2 regions of the Acidovorax sp. GW823-FHT01C06 genome follow, and region 2 is predicted to be linked to the other one. Evidence: riboswitches for the same ligand, from Rfam matches in the RefSeq annotation. Region 2 holds a riboswitch; the other holds the start of a gene.

Region 1 (8,191 bases), on a different contig from region 2:
GTTCGACCACTTCGAGCCCACCGCCTTCGCCGCCGCCAGCCTGGGCCAGGTGCACCGCACACAGCTGGCGGGCCACGGCACGGTGGCCGTCAAGGTGCAGTACCCCGGCATTGCCGCCACCATCGCCAGCGACATGCAATTGATGCGCACCGCGCTGCGCGCGCTGGCCCACACCGACATGCCCCTGCCCGCCAGCACCGTGGTGGACGGCGTGATGGCCGAGATCGAGGCCACGCTGCTGCGCGAGGTGGACTACCTGCAGGAAGCCGAGCAACTGCAATGGTTTGCGCAGCACGCGGCTTTGCCCGGCGTGGTGCTGGCGCGGCCCATCCTGTCGCACACGCGGGCCCAGGTGCTCACGCAGCAGTTCCTGCCGGGCCAGCACCTGCAGGCCTGGCTGGCCACGCAACCCACACAGCAGCAACGCGATCAGGCCGGGCAGCACCTGTGGGACTGGTTCATGCACTGCACTTTTGTGCTGGGCCGGGTGCATGCCGATCCGCACCCTGGTAATTTTCTGTTCGCCCCCGATGGCACGGTGGGTGTGCTCGACTTTGGCTGCACGCGCAGCCTCTCCGACGGGTTTCGGGCGCAAGTGACACAGGCGTGGTCCGCACTGCTGCGCCCTCCCTCCGACCCGCAGCGCGACGCGCTGGTGCTGCAGGCCTACCAGGCACTCGGGCTCGTCAACGCCGGCCTCTCCGTGCAGGCCTACGCCGCCGAACTCGCCCCCGCACTGGCTGACATGCAGGCCTGGCAGATGGAACCCTTCACGCAGGCGGTTTTCGATTTTGGCGCCAAGACGCCGCCACCCATCACCGCCGCCCGCCACCAGCGCGTGCTGGGCGATCACTTGGTGCAGGTGCCCGGCGAAATGCCGGCGTTCGAGCGCATGTGGATGGGCCTGATGCACCTGCTCACGGGGCTGGGTGCACGGGTGCGCACGCATTGCCCCGCCCTTCTTTCTTCCTAGGAACCCGCCCACATGACCACCCTGACCTCCCCCTCCCCTCGCTCTGCGGCCATGCCGCCTCGCAGCCGCTGGAAGGGCCCGTGGATGCTGGCCGTGGCGCTGCTGCACACGCTGTATGCCGCCGTCGTGTTTCCGACCCAGCTGCAGGAGATCGTGCGGCGCGGCGTTTTCAACAGCGTGCAAAAAGACCCGACCGTGGGCGCCGTGGTCTGGTTTGTGCTGTTCGGCGTGTTGTTCGCGTTGCTGGGCTGGGCCATCCTGCTGGCCGAACGCAACACAGCCATGGCGCCCGTCCCCATGCGCGGGCTCGGTGCCGGGTTGCTGGCCCTCACGCTGCTGGGCATCGTGCTTATGCCCGCCTCGGGCTTCTGGCTGGCGCTGCCGCCCGCGCTGGCCCTGTGCTGGCCCCCGAGGCGCTGAAGGCGAAGAAGACGGATCGCCGCGCCGCGTCTGCACCTTCCACGGCCACCCTGATTGACTTGAAAACTGTCCATGAATACTGCGCTGGTACTGGCAGCCGGGGGCCTCGCCCTGGTGGGCGTTGCGCACTCGGTGCTGGGTGAATTCCTCGTGTTTCGCGCACTGCGCACGCAGGGCGTGGTGCCCACCGGCGGCAAGCCCGTGCTGCACGAGCGGCAGGTGCGCATCCTGTGGGGCACCTGGCACCTGGCCACCGTGCTGGGCTGGGCCCTCAGCGCCCTGCTGTGGCGCCTGGGGACCGTACCCGGGGATGCCAACCTGGGGGCCTGGGTGGCTGACGTGGCCGGGCTGGCCACCTTGGTCAGCGGAATGCTGGTGTTCTATGCCACCGAGGGCAGGCACCCTGCCTGGTTTGCCTTGCTGGTGGTGGCGGCCCTGGTGTGGTGGCGTTGACACGCGCGGGCCTGCACCGGACGGCCACCTGCACGCCCCGGCGTGAAAGAAATCACGAAAAGCCCCCCCTTTGCCGCCACGGGAAACACAACTTCACAAGACTTCGCAATTCGCCTACACCGTCTTGACGCAGCATCTGCACCATGAAGTCTCCGGTTCCGCAAGGAATCATTTTGAGGAGACCATCATGGCCCGCAATGCACTCGCCGCTGCTTCCATCGCCCTGCTGTCGCTGGGCGCCGCGACCGTGGCGCAGGCACAGACCAGCGCCACCGTCGTCATCCAGTCGGGGCAGCCCCACCACTACCAGGCGCCGCCCGCGCCGGTGATGGTGCAGTACGGCCCACCCCCGCCACCGCGCTACGAAGTGGTGCCCCGCCCCCGCCGCGACATGGTGTGGGTGCCTGGGTACTGGGACTGGCGCGGCCACCGCCACGTCTGGATCCAGGGCCACTGGGTGAAGGCCCGCCCGGGCTACTACTACCGCGAGCCCCGCTGGGTGGAGCATGGGGGCCGCTGGGAAATGCGCCCCGGCGGCTGGGACCGCGATGGCGACGGCATCCCCAATCGCTATGACCGCGACCGCGATGGCGATGGCATTCCCAACCGCTACGACCGCGACCATGACAGGGACCGCGACGGCGTGTCCAACCGCCACGACCGCGACCGCGACGGAGACGGCGTGCCGAACCGCCACGACCGCCGCCCGGACAACCCCTATCGCAATTGACGGGGCCTGAGCGCCGCCCGCCCCCCGATGGCGGCGGGCGCGCCAGGAACTGGCCCTCGCCGCCTACGCACACCCCCGCAGGGCGCCTACGCGGCCCGGCTGCCCGTGCCGCCACCATGCAGTGACCGCTTCCGCAAGGAACATCAGGAGAATCCCATGACCTTCATGACCCGCAAGACATTCACCGCAGCCTCCATCGCCTTGATGGCGCTGTGGACCCTCCCGCAGGCGCATGCCGCCACGCAGGGCACCGTCATCGTCCAATCGGGCCAGCCGGAGCGCAGCTACCACGCCACGCAGTACCAGGTGAGGCCCGCGCCCCCTCCCCCGCGCCATGAAGCCGTGCCCCGCCCCCGCCGGGGCCAGGTGTGGGAAGAAGGCCACTGGGAATGGCGTGGCAACCGCTACCAATGGGTGCGCGGCCACTGGGTGCAGGCCCGCGCCGGCCACCAGTATCGCCAGCCGCACTGGGTGGAACGCGAAGGCCGCTGGGAGTTTCAGCGTGGCGGCTGGGACCGTGACGGCGATGGCGTCTCCAACCGCCATGACCGCGACCGGGACGGCGACGGCGTACCGAACCGCCGCGACCAGCAGCCCGACAACCCGCGCCGCAACTGACCCCACGCCCGGCGCGCGCCGCGCAGGGCGCCGCCGGTCAGCCCAGTTGAAGTTCGGCGCGCCCCAGGCCGGGAAACTCAGCCACCACCACCGTGCCCGGCGCCACCATCACGGTGCCGGTGCAGGACCCGGTGGTCACCCACTGTCCCGCGCGCAGCCCACCCAGGCTGTGCGCGCCGCCATTGGCCAGCCAGGTGAGCAGGCGCAGGGGATCGCCAGCCGGGTTGCCCCAGCCAGCGTGCCGCACGGCCTGCGCGCCATTCACCGACAGCACCACGGGCTGCCGCATCGGCTGCACCGACTGCGCGCTCTCCGTTCCCGACCCCACGATGAGTGCCCCATGGCAGGCCTGGTCGGCCAGCCGGCTCCACTCGCCTTGCTGCGCCCAGGCGGCGTAGCGCGTGTCGCAGACCTCGATGGCCGCCCGCACCGACGCCACGGCGGACAGCGCCTCGGCCTCGCTGTAGGGCTGCGCCCGGGCAGGCAGATCGGCACCCAGTTCGTACACCAGTTCCGCCTCCACACCCAGCACGGCGAAGCCCGCGCAGGACAGGCGCACCGCGCCCCCGCCGGCCATCGCAAACACCGAATCGCGCGCCAGGGCCGCCCGCGCAGGCAGCGCCTGCGGCGACGCCGCACCCACCTTCCAGCCCGCGATCTCGCCGCGCTCGCGCACCACGGCGTCCTGAACGGCATAGGCCTGGGCAGCGTTCTGGGGACGCAATGCGGCGGGCAGGTCGAGGGGACGGGGCGTGCGCCCCAGGCGGGCCATGGTGAGCACGGCCGCGCTGGTCAGCGGATCAAAGGCGGTATCGGGCATCAAGGCGTCCTGGAGAGAAAGGCGAAGGTTCCGGCGGATTATGGCCAACCCCGTGCCCGCAGCATCAGCAACGATTGCGGTTCATTAGCGCGGACAAAGCGGTTTTTGCGCGATGCGGGCTCCTAGAATGGCCCCCGCAGGAGAGTCAGCGGCCCCGCCCGCTTCACCGAAGGCGCAAACTCCCATACACGCTCAGGTCCCGTACTGCACCATTCATCAAAGCCGTCTGGAGAGCCGCTTCGCGCAACGCGAAGCGCACCGAAGGAGCAAACCGCGCGCCATGTGGGCCGCGCGGTGAATCTCTCAGGTACCAAGGACAGGGGGAGCGGCAGCTTGGGCATTCATGCGCCAGCTGCACGCTATTGAATTCATAGCTGCCAGCGCATGTTGTTCTAGCGCCAGAGCCCAGAAAGGCTTTGAAAATCATGCGCGTGATCGTTTTGGGCGCCGGCTTGCTCGGCGTGACTTCGGCTTATTTCCTGCAACAGCGCGGCCACGAGGTGACCGTCATCGACCGCCAGGGTGCGCCCGGCGCCGAGACCAGCTTCGCCAACGGTGGCCAGATCTCGGTGAGCCACGCGGAGCCCTGGGCCAACCCGAGCGCGCCGCTCAAGGTGCTGCAGTGGCTGGGCAAGGAGGACGCGCCTCTGCTGTTCCGCATCCGCGCCGACATGCGCCAGTGGCTCTGGGGCCTGGACTTCTTGCGCAACTGCACGCCGGCGCGCACGCGCCACAACATCGAGCAGATCGTGCGCCTGGGCACCTACAGCCGCGACACGCTGCAGCAGTTGCGTGCGGCCACCGGCATCCAGTACGACCAGCGCACACAAGGCATCCTGCACTTCTATACCAACCCAAAGGAATTCGACGGCGCTCTGGGCCCGGCCGAACAGATGCGCGCGCTGGGCTGCGAGCGCCAGGTCATCAGCGCCGACGAGGCCGTGCGCATCGAGCCCGCGCTGGCCCACATCCGCCCGCAGCTCGCAGGCGCCACCTTCACGGCCGAGGACGAGTCGGGCGATGCCAACCAGTTCACGCGCGAGCTGGCCCGGCTGTGCGAGGCGGCGGGCGTGCAGTTCCGCCTGGGCCACCACGTCACCGCGCTGCGCGAAGCCGGCGGCCACATCGACCATGTGGAAGTGACCAACGCCGAGGGCCGCTTCGAGCGCGTGCGCGGCGACGCCTTCGTGCTGGCCATGGGCTCGTTCAGCCCGCTGCTGGCGCAGCCGCTGGGCATCCGCCTGCCCATCTATCCGGCCAAGGGCTATTCGGTGACCATGCCGGTCAAGGATGCGGGCAAGGCGCACCAGGTGAGCCTCACGGACGACGAGTTCAAGCTCGTGTTCTCGCGCTACACCAGCGAACGGGGTGGCGACCGCCTGCGCATCGCCGGCACGGCCGAATTGAACGGCTACGACCGCCACCTGAACCAGGTGCGCTGCGACGCCATCGTGCGCCGCGTGGAGCAGCTGTTCCCCGGCGCGGGCGATGCCAGCCAGGCCCAGTTCTGGACCGGCCTGCGCCCCGCCACGCCCAGCAACGTGCCGCTGATCGGCGCCACCAAGGTGGCCAACCTCTTCCTCAACACGGGCCACGGCACGCTGGGCTGGACCCACGCCTGCGGCTCGGGCAAGGCCCTGGCCGACATCGTGAGCGGCCGGGTGCCCGAAGTGGACTTTGCATTCCAGGGTCTGCAGGGCTGCGCTCCCGGCAAGGCGCTGGTGCCATCGCGCACCACGGCCTGAACGGGAGCACAGCGGGGTTGCAGCACCGCCGCGCAGGCGGCGCTGCCACCACGGGCCAGCGCCCGGCCTACCTGGCAGCGCCCGTGGCGTGCGCCACGAACTGCGCCACGGCCTGCATGTCCTTCTCGCTCATGCGTTCGGCATACGAAGGCATCACGCCGATGCCCGCCTTGAGCGCGCGCAGCACGCGGCCCGCGTCGGGCTTGAGCTCATCCAGCACCGGGCCCACCTGCCCCTCGGCACCGGCGGCCTGCAGCGTGTGGCACACGGCGCAAGCAGGCTGGATCTTGATGAACAGCTCCTTGCCCCGCGCCAGCTCGGCGGCATCCGCCGCCCAGCCGGCACCCGTCCACAGCAGCAGCACGCTCGACATGGCCGCGAGCGCAGGCACGCGCAAATGCTGGAAACCGATGCGCCCCAGCACCAGTGCCACCGCGGATCTGGCACGGCCAGTCCGGGGGGCGCGCTCCCCTCCAGGGGGGAAGGCGCGCAGCGTCTCAGGGGGGCGCCCGGTCACGCTGCGGTCACCGTGACCGCATGGTCGCGCCAGCTCGCGTTGTTGTAGCCGCCCAGGTTTTCCTCGCGCTGCTCGGCCTGCACATTGCCTGCGGCATCGGTGGCGCGGCTGGCCAGCACGTGCGTGCCCGCCGCCAGCGTGACCGGCAGCACGAACTGGCGCCACGCGAACTTGCCCAGATCGGGGCCGATGAGCCGCGCGGCCTGCCAGGTCTTGCCGCCGTCCACCGAGACCTCCACGCCCTTGATGGCCTGCGTGCCGCCAAAGGCCACGCCATGCACCTGCACCTGGCCGGCCTTGAGGGGGCCCTTCTCGGGCAGGGGGCCATTGATCCAGGACTTGACGCCCATCTCCCACACCGACGGCTGGTCGGGGCTGGCCTTGGAGCCGGGGGGCGACATGCGGTAGCCGTGCGACATGATGCGCGCCTGCGACTGGGCGCCGGTGAAGGCCACGCGCTTGACGTACTTGATGTTGTTCACGCCCTGGTAGCCCGGCACCACCAGCCGCAGCGGGCCGCCGTGCGCCAGCGAGATGGGCTCGCCATTCATTTCCCAGGCCAGCAGCGCGTCCTCGGTGGCCTTGATGGGCACGGAGCGCTCCACCAGCACGGACAGCGGGTCCACGCCCTCGGGCAGCTTCTCACCCCCCGTGCCCGTGAGGTAGGCCGCGCCATCGGCGAGCCCGCCCAGCGCCGCCACCACATTGCGCAGCGGCACGCCGCTCCACACGACGCACCCCGCCGCGCCCACGGCCCAGGGCGTGCCGCTGGGCTTGCTGGGGAAGAAGCCACGCCCGTTGCCCGAGCACTGCAGCACGGTGGCCACGGTTTCCACGCCCAGGGTCTTGAGCTCGGCCAGGGTGAGGCTGCGCGGGTTCTTCACGCCTTCGACCGACACCGTCCAGGCGTCCCGGTTGTCCAGGATGGCCGCGTCGGGCGCAGGCAGGTTGTTGCGCACATACAGCTGGTTGGAGGGCGTGATGACACTGGTGCCGAAAGCCGAGCGCCGGGTTTCCAGCGTGCTGCTGCTGTGCACGATGAGCGCATCGGAAGACTTCCATCCCGCATACGCGGGCAGCGGCTTGGCGGGGCTGGCGGCCTGCTGCGCCCTGGCGCTGCCGGTCCATCCGGCCAGGCCCAGCGCGCTCAAGGCAGCGGCGCTTCCGGCCAGCATGTGGCGGCGCGGCAATGTCATGGAATCTTTCATGGAAACGGTCTCCAAAATAATGATTGAACAGGCAGGCTCGCGACAGCGGTGGGCAGGCCCCCGGCTTTCAGCCTAGGCCGCATTCTGTGCGGCAGCCCCTGCGCACCGCGCGCGACATGGCGTTAGTAAACGTAACAAATACAAAACATCGGAAACATTCGTACGCAGATACGGAGGGCGTGGGCATATTCGCCCTTTCTTTTGAGAGAGGGCGCGCGCCATGAACACTGACTGGAGACCCATGGGCGGCAAGCTCGCGGTGCTGCTTTTCGCGTGCGCGGCCTGTGCCGTGGCGCAGGCCCAGCTCACCGCCATGGTGGCGGTGGAGCCCACGGCCCGCAAGGCGGCCCACTCCATCCTGCGCACGGCCGCCGAGTCCGGGCTCTCCAAGGCGGCCGGCCAGACGGTGGCCCTGGCCACCAGCGACGAACTGGCCGACGTGATGCGCGCCACGCGCAGCGCCAGCCACGACATCTTCATCGGCCCCGCCCAGGTGGCCGCTTCCGCCCTGCAGCGCGGCTATGAACTGGTGGGCGCGACGCAGAAATCGGACAGGTACCTGCTGGTCGGCCTGCCGCAGATCGACGCGGTGCCGGCGATGAAGGGCCGCAGGCTCTACCTGCCCCAGCAGGATTCGCTCTATACCTACATGGCGCGCGGCATGCTCAACGAGGCGGGCCTGTCGTTCCAGGACCTGCGGGCCGTGC
Region 2 (8,191 bases):
CATGGAGAACAAGGTGCACATGGACGGCTACCGCACCTTCGGCATCCTGCCCACGCCCATGGCCTTCCCCGAGCTGTTCGGCGCCATGCAGCAGGGCACGGTGGACGGCCAGGAGAACCCCATCCCCGTGATCCTGTCGGCCAAGTTCTCGCAGGTGCAAAAGCACCTGTCGCTCACGGGCCACGTGTACTCGCCGGCGCTGCTGCTGCTCTCGCCCAAGGTGTGGAACAAGCTCAACGACGCGGACAAGAAGGTCTTCACCGACGCCGCCAAGAGCGCCTCGGTGGCCCAGCGCAAGAAGGTCAACGACGACGAGAACAACGGCATCGCCCTGCTGGAGCAGCAAGGCATGAAGGTCACCAAGACGGTGGACGGCGCCGCCTTCCGCGAAGCCCTCAAGCCCGCCTATGTGGGCTACGCCAAGGAGTTCGGCGCCGACAACATCAAGAAGATCCAGGACGTTCGTTAACTCTTTTGAGCGACTCGCACAGCCCTCCTGGCGTCGTTGTTGCGTCTTGCCGTACTGGTTGTACTGTCTGCGACGCAACGCCTAACCAGGACCGCTTCGCTGGGCTGTGTGAGCCGCTCTTGACCCGCGCCCCGCATCGCCCGGCCCACACAAGGCGCCGGGCGCTTTTGCTTTGACCCTGCACGCCCTTGTCCAAGACCGTCCCGTGAAAACCTTCGAACGCTATTTTCTGGCCGCCAACCGCTGGGCATTGATCCTGCTGCTGGCGGCCATGTCCATCATCATCTTCACCAACGTGGTGATGCGCTACGTCACCCACAACTCGCTCGAATGGGCCGAGGAGGTGTCGCGCCACATGATGATCTGGCTGACCTTCCTGGGCGCCGGCCCCGTGCTGCGCTATGGCGGCCACATCGCGGTGGAGAACCTGCAGGATGCCCTGCCCCGCGCGGGCGCCATCGCCCTGCGTGCCGTGGTCGCGGCCTTGCTGTTCGCCTTCTTCGGCTTCATGGTCTGGTACGGCTGGCTGTACATGCAGCGCACCATGTTCCAGATGACGGCCGTGACGCAGATCCCGTTCGCCTACATCTACAGCGCCATGCTGATCGGCGGCGTGCTGCTGATCGTGCACTTTTTGTTCATCGTGCGCGGCTACGTGCTCGACCGCAACTTTGCGGCCGATGAACACTTCGATGCGAATGCGAGTGCCTCCCTATGAGCGCGTCCATCATCCTCATCGTTTCGGCCTGCCTGTTCCTGGCCATGGGCGTGCCCGTGGCGTTTGCGCTGGGCCTGGCCACCGCGGCCACGCTGATCCTGGCCGAGAGCTACCCGCTGATGGTGCTGCTCAAGGAGACCTTCACCGGCATCGACAGCTTTCCGTTGATGGCCGTGCCCTTCTTCATCCTCGCGGCCGAACTCATGAGCGGCGGCTCGCTGACCGAGGTGCTGCTGAGGTTTGCCGGGCAGTTCGTGGGCCACAAGCGCGGCGGGCTGGGCTACACCAACGTGGTCTCGCTGACCTTCTTCTCAGGCATCTCGGGCTCGGCGCTGGCCGATGCGGCGGGGCCGGGGTCGATGCTGATCCGCATGATGGACAAGGCCGGCTACGACCGTTCGTACGCGGCGGCTCTCACGGCCTCGACGGCCATCGTCGGGCCCATCATCCCGCCGTCCATCATCATGATCATCTATGCGCTGCAGGATGAAACGGTGTCGGTGGGTGCGCTGTTCGTGGCCGGCCTGCTGCCGGGCCTGCTGATCGCGGTGGCCATGTGCGTCGTGAACTTCCACGTCTCCAAGAAGCGCAACTACAAGGGCGACGGCCGGATGCCGCCGCTGGCCGATATCCTGCAGACCACCTGGAAGGCGCTGCCCGCCATTTTGCTGCCGGTGGTGATCCTGGGCGGCATGCGCGCCGGCTGGTTCACGCCCACCGAGGCCTCGGTGGTGGCGGTGTTCTATGCGCTGGTGTGCGGCAAGTTCGTCTACCGCACGCTGCAGTGGAAGGCGCTGCCCGACATCCTGGCACGCTCGGCCCTGCTGTCGGCCTCGGTGCTGATCATCATCGGGCTGTCGGCCGCGTTCGCGTGGATCCTGACCATCGAGGGCATTCCGCAGCAGATGGCCGACTGGCTGGTGGGCATGAACCTCTCGCCGTGGATGTTCCTCATCATCGTGAACATCTTCCTGCTGCTGTTCGGCATCTTCATCGAGCCGCTGCCGGGCGTGATGGTGCTGGCGCCCATCCTCGCGCCCGTGGCCGTGAAGCTGGGAATCGACCCCATCCACTTCGCGATGGTGGTGATCTACAACCTCACGCTGGGCATGATCACGCCGCCCGTGGGCGGGCTGCTGTTCGTCACCTGCAACGTCTCGCGCGTACCGATGTCGCAGCTGGTGCGCGAGCTGGTGCCCTTCCTCTGGGCGCATGGCGTGGTGCTGGTGGTGCTGACCTTCATCCCGCAGCTGTCGACCTGGCTGCCGAAGGTGCTCGGGTTCATCAAATAGCGTCTGCGCGGCTTCTTCCAGCGGATATACTGGCGGCCGTCAGGAGAGAGCCCCTTCCCATCAACGAAAGGGGCCGCCGAAGGCGCAGGCAGCAGCCGAACGCTCAGGCAAAAGGACTGGCAACCGCCCGCAGTGATGCGGGCGTTCCCTTGCTGGAGAGAGATGGACCGTGCAGCACGGCACCCATCCACCGAAGGAGCAAGCCGCGCGGCCAGCCAGGGCGCTGCGGTGAATCTCTCAGGTAAAGCGGACAGCAGGGCAAATCCCGCGACCCATAGGGCCGCGGCCACCATTTGCCCCGGAGTCCGCCTTGACCACCCCTACCGCCCCGCTGCTGACCACCCCCCTCAACGCCCTGCACACCGAGCTGGGCGCCCGCATGGTGCCGTTTGCGGGTTACTCCATGCCCGTGCAGTACCCTGCCGGCCTGATGGCCGAGCACCTGCACACGCGCAACGCGGCGGGTTTGTTCGACGTCTCGCACATGGGCCAGCTCAAGCTTGTCGGCCCCGGCGCCGCTGCCGCGTTCGAAACCCTGATGCCCGTCGACGTGATCGACCTGCCCGTAGGCAAGCAGCGCTACGGCCTGCTGCTCACCGACGAAGGCACGGTCATCGACGACCTGATGTTCTTCAATCAGGGCAATGACACCCTGTTCGTCATCGTCAACGGCGCCTGCAAGGTAGGCGACATCGCGCACATCCAGGCACGCATCGGCCAGCGCTGCGACGTCATCCCCATGCCCGACCACGCCCTGCTGGCGCTGCAAGGCCCGCAGGCAGTCACCGCCCTGGCGCGCCTGGCACCCGGCGTCGAAAAGCTGGTATTCATGACGGGTGGCGACTTTTCCATTGCGGGCTGCGACTGCTTCGTGACCCGCAGCGGCTACACCGGGGAGGACGGCTTCGAGATCTCGGTGCCCGCGTCCCAGGCCGAAACCCTGGCGCGCGCGCTGCTGGCCCAGCCCGAGGTCAAGCCCATCGGGCTGGGCGCCCGCAACTCGCTGCGCCTGGAAGCCGGCCTGTGCCTGTACGGCAACGACATCGACACCACGACCACCCCACCCGAGGCGGCGCTGAACTGGGCCATCCAGAAGGTGCGCCGCACCGGCGGCGCGCGCGCGGGCGGCTTCCCCGGTGCCGACAAGGTGCTGTCGCAGATCGACAACCCCGCCAGCCTGCAGCGCAAGCGCGTGGGCCTGGTCGCGCTGGAACGCGTGCCCGTGCGCGAGCACACCGAACTGCAAGGCCCCGACGGTCAAAAGATCGGCGAAGTGACCAGCGGCCTGCTGGGGCCCACCGTGGACAAGCCGGTGGCCATGGGCTACGTGGCGCCAGCCTTTGCCGCCATCGGCACGCGCGTCAACGCCATCGTGCGCGGCAAGGCCGTGCCCATGGAGGTGGTGTCCATGCCGTTCACGCCTGCGCGCTACCACCGCGGCTGACCCTCTGCAACCGCCCCAGCCCGGCTAAAGTGGCGGCTGGCATCGGCACTTTTTCTGTTTTCCCCTTTTTTGGAGCTTCCCCCATGACCATCAAGTATTCCAAGGACCACGAGTGGATCGACATCTCCGACCACGAAGCCGCCACCGTGGGCATCACGCTGCATGCCCAGGACGCCCTGGGCGACGTGGTCTTCGTGGACCTCCCCGAGGTCGGCACGACCTTCACCCAGGGTGACGTGGCCGGCGTGGTCGAGTCCGTGAAGGCCGCGGCCGACGTGTACATGCCTGTCACCGGCGAAGTCGTCGAAGTGAACGAAGCACTGCGCGCCGACCCCTCGCTGGCCAACAGCGATCCCATGGGTGCCGGCTGGTTCTTCAAGGTCCATGTGACGGACATGCTGCAGTTCGATGCGCTCATGGACGAACCCGCCTACGCCGAGTTCGCCAAGAACGCCTGACCCTCCGATGCCCGCGGCCCGGCACCTCCCCGCCGGGCCAATGTGTTTCCTTGCACTGTGCCGCCGCCGATGACCTCCCAAGCCCCCCTGCCCACCCTCGCCGCGCTCGAGAACGCCACCGAATTCCTGCCCCGCCATATTGGCATCGACGCAGCGGATGAAACCCACATGCTGTCAGTGATCGGCGAAGCCTCGCGCAGCGCCCTTATCGAAAGCATCGTGCCGCGCTCCATCGCGCGCAGCGCGCCCATGGACCTGCCCCTGCCCGCCACCGAAGCGGCGGCGCTGGCCGAGCTCAAGGCCATCGCTGGCAAGAACAAGGTCCTGCGCAGCTTCATCGGCCAGGGCTATTACGGCACGCACACGCCGGGCGTCATCCTGCGCAACATCCTGGAGAACCCCGCCTGGTACACCGCCTACACGCCCTACCAGGCCGAGATCTCGCAAGGCCGCATGGAGGCCCTGGTCAACTTCCAGACCATGGTGTGCGACCTGACGGGCATGCCGATCGCCAACGCATCCATGCTGGACGAAGCCACCGCTGCGGCTGAAGCCATGACCCTGGCCAGGCGCTCGGTCAAATCCAAGAGCAATGTCTTCGTGGTGGCGGGCGACGCGCACCCGCAGACCATCGAAGTGATCCAGACCCGCGCCAAGCCCCTGGGCCTGGAAGTGCGCCTGGCCAACTCGGCCGAGGAATGGAACGACCTGCTGGCCGGTGACTACTTCGCCGTGCTGGCCCAGTACCCTTCCACCAGCGGCCGCATCGACGACCTGCGCGCCGAGGTGCAAAAGGCGCACGAAAAGCAGGCCGCCTTCATCGTGGCCGCAGACCTGCTGGCCCTGACGCTCATCACGCCGCCTGGCGAATACGGCGCCGACATCGTGGTGGGCACCACGCAGCGCTTTGGCATGCCCATGGGCGCGGGCGGCCCGCACGCCGCCTACATGGCCTGCCGCGACGAGTTCAAGCGCAGCCTGCCCGGCCGCCTGGTGGGCGTGAGCGTGGACGTGCACGGCCAGCCCGCCTACCGCCTGGCGCTGCAGACGCGCGAGCAGCACATCCGCCGCGAAAAGGCCACGTCCAATATCTGCACTGCGCAGGTGCTGCCTGCCGTGATCGCCAGCATGTACGCCGTGTACCACGGCCCAGACGGCCTGAAACGCATCGCGCAGCGCGTGGCCAGCTACACGGCCATCCTGGCCAGGGGACTCACGCAGCTGGGCGCCCCCGTGCGCCCCCAGGGCTGCTTCGACACGCTCACGCTCAAAACCGACAGCGCTACCAAATCAATAGCTGCTCGCGCAGTGCAGATGGGCGCCAACCTGCGAATCTACTTCGAGAACTACCTCTGCATCTCGCTCGACGAGACAACCACGCGCGCCGATGTCGAACTGCTGTGGAAGATCTTCGCCCAGGACGGCCAGGCCCTGCCCACCTTCGAGGCGTTCGAGCACGGCGTGGAGCCGCTGATTCCCGCCGGGCTGCGCCGCGCCAGCAGCTACCTCACGCACCCGGTGTTCAACACCCACCACTCCGAAACCGGCATGCTGCGCTACATCCGCCAGCTGTCCGACAAGGACCTCGCGCTCGACCGCAGCATGATCCCGCTGGGCAGCTGCACCATGAAGCTCAACGCCACGAGCGAGATGATCCCCATCACCTGGCCCGAATTCGCCGGCGTGCACCCGTTTGCCCCCGCCGACCAGCTCCAGGGCTACCGCGAACTGGATGAACAGCTGCGTGCCTGGCTGTGCGAAGCGACCGGCTACGCGGGCATCAGCCTGCAGCCCAACGCCGGCTCGCAGGGCGAATATGCCGGCCTGCTGGCCATCAAGGCCTACCACGAGGCCCAGGGCGAGGGCCACCGCAACATCTGCCTGATCCCCAGCAGCGCGCACGGCACCAACCCCGCCAGTGCCCAGATGGTGGGCATGCAGGTGGTGGTGACGGCCTGCGACGCCAATGGCAACGTGGACCTGGCGGACCTGAAGGCCAAGTGCGAGCTGCACAGCGCGCACTTGGCCTGCGTGATGATCACCTACCCCAGCACGCACGGCGTGTTCGAGACCCAGGTGAAGGAGCTGTGTGCCCTGGTGCACAGCCACGGCGGGCGCGTCTACGTGGACGGCGCCAACATGAACGCCCTGGTGGGCGTGGCCGCCCCCGGCGAGTTCGGCGGCGACGTGAGCCACCTGAACCTGCACAAGACCTTCTGCATTCCCCATGGCGGCGGCGGCCCCGGCGTGGGCCCCGTGTGCGTGGTGGAAGACCTCGTGCCCTACCTGCCCGGCCAGCCCGGCCGTGGCGACCAGCCCCTGGAGCCGGGCGCCGGCAAGGTCGGCCCCGTCAGCGCCGCCCCGCTGGGCAACGCCGCGGTGCTGCCCATCAGCTGGATGTACTGCCGCATGATGGGTGCCGAGGGCCTGCAGGCCGCGACCGAGACAGCCATCCTCAGCGCCAACTACATCAGCGCGCGCCTGAAGGACCACTACCCCACGCTGTACGCCAGCGCCAACGGCCACGTGGCGCACGAGTGCATCCTGGACCTGCGCGGCCTGAAGGAAACCAGCGGCGTGATGGCCGAGGACGTGGCCAAGCGCCTGATCGACTACGGCTTCCATGCGCCCACGCTGTCCTTCCCCGTGCCCAACACGCTGATGGTGGAGCCCACCGAAAGCGAAACGCTGTTCGAGATCGACCGCTTCATCGACGCGATGATCGCCATCCGCGAGGAAATCCGGCAAATCGAAAATGGCGCGCTGCCGCAGGACGACAACCCGCTCAAGAACGCGCCGCACACGGCGCAAAGCCTGCTGGGCGCGCAGTGGACCCGCCCCTACGCCCGCGAGACCGCCGCCTATCCCGTGGCCGCCCTGCGCAGCAGCAAGTACTGGTCGCCCGTGGGGCGCGTGGACAACGTGTGGGGCGACCGCAACCTGGCGTGCAGCTGCATCCCGGTGTCCGACTACGCCTGATCCCAGCGGGCAGGCGCCCGGCGCCGTTCCTCCCCGCCCACCACAAGCCTTCGTGCAGCCTGCCCGCACGAAGGCTTTTTTATTGCCCGGCCCCCACCGGCGGCCCACGGGCAGCCGCCGGAACGCGACTAAGATCGCGGGCTGTCCGATACCCCCACCTCCAAGGAGACCCCTTTGCGAAACCTTTTTTGCGCACTGCTTGCCGGCTTTGTGATCGCCCCCGCCGCCATGGCGCAGGCCAAGCCCGTCACCACGGCCAGCGGCCTGGTCTATGAGTCCCTCAAGGAAGGCACGGGCGAATCGCCCAAGGCCACCGACACGGTGAAGGTGCACTACAAGGGCACGTTCCTGGACGGCAAGGAATTCGACAGCTCCTACAAGCGCGGCGAGCCCACCGAGTTCCCGCTCAACCGCGTGATCCCCTGCTGGACCGAAGGCGTGCAGCGCATGAAACCCGGCGGCAAGGCCAAGCTGACCTGCCCGGCAGCGATTGCCTATGGCGAGCGCGGCGCTGGCGGGGTGATTCCGCCCAACAGCACGCTCAACTTCGAGATCGAGCTGATCTCGGTGCGCAAGTAAGAAGACCCATGCTGCTGAAGGTCGGGGACCTCGCGCGGCGCACCGGCCTCACGGTGCGCACGCTGCACCACTACGACGAAATCGGGCTGCTCAAGCCCTCGGGCCGGTCGGACGCCGGCTACCGGCTGTACAGCCAGGCCGACGTGCAGCGGCTGCATGGCATCCAGACCATGCGGCAGATGGGCCTGCCGCTCAGCGACATCGGCGACCTGCTGGTGGGCGACACCATGGCGCCCGAGCGCATCATCGGCC

What was found. A riboswitch is a leader RNA that binds a small molecule or an ion and turns the genes downstream of it on or off. The one in region 2 is predicted to bind glycine.
Region 1: it holds a riboswitch for glycine, as region 2 does, so the genes downstream of both, AC1RCS_RS12990 (D-amino acid dehydrogenase) here and gcvT (glycine cleavage system aminomethyltransferase GcvT) in region 2, are expected to answer to the same signal.

Annotation. Positions count from the first base shown of each region.
Region 1 covers NZ_JBXAKN010000005.1:152,721-160,911, forward strand. The annotation lists gene AC1RCS_RS12960 (ABC1 kinase family protein) at 1-973, shown strand, start outside; gene AC1RCS_RS12965 (DUF6463 family protein) at 986-1,393, shown strand; gene AC1RCS_RS12970 (hypothetical protein) at 1,466-1,846, shown strand; gene AC1RCS_RS12975 (YXWGXW repeat-containing protein) at 2,034-2,576, shown strand; gene AC1RCS_RS12980 (thrombospondin type 3 repeat-containing protein) at 2,742-3,194, shown strand; gene AC1RCS_RS12985 (2-keto-4-pentenoate hydratase) at 3,232-4,014, opposite strand; glycine riboswitch at 4,231-4,344, shown strand; gene AC1RCS_RS12990 (D-amino acid dehydrogenase) at 4,440-5,759, shown strand; gene sorU (SorU family sulfite dehydrogenase c-type cytochrome subunit) at 5,827-6,132, opposite strand; gene sorT (SorT family sulfite dehydrogenase catalytic subunit) at 6,273-7,484, opposite strand; gene AC1RCS_RS13005 (rhodanese-like domain-containing protein) at 7,705-8,191, shown strand, end outside.
Region 2 covers NZ_JBXAKN010000003.1:221,423-229,613, forward strand. The annotation lists gene AC1RCS_RS09165 (TRAP transporter substrate-binding protein) at 1-469, shown strand, start outside; gene AC1RCS_RS09170 (TRAP transporter small permease) at 675-1,187, shown strand; gene AC1RCS_RS09175 (TRAP transporter large permease) at 1,184-2,479, shown strand; glycine riboswitch at 2,510-2,608, shown strand; glycine riboswitch at 2,622-2,743, shown strand; gene gcvT (glycine cleavage system aminomethyltransferase GcvT) at 2,790-3,923, shown strand; gene gcvH (glycine cleavage system protein GcvH) at 4,007-4,381, shown strand; gene gcvP (aminomethyl-transferring glycine dehydrogenase) at 4,451-7,360, shown strand; gene AC1RCS_RS09195 (FKBP-type peptidyl-prolyl cis-trans isomerase) at 7,535-7,939, shown strand; gene AC1RCS_RS09200 (MerR family transcriptional regulator) at 7,948-8,191, shown strand, end outside.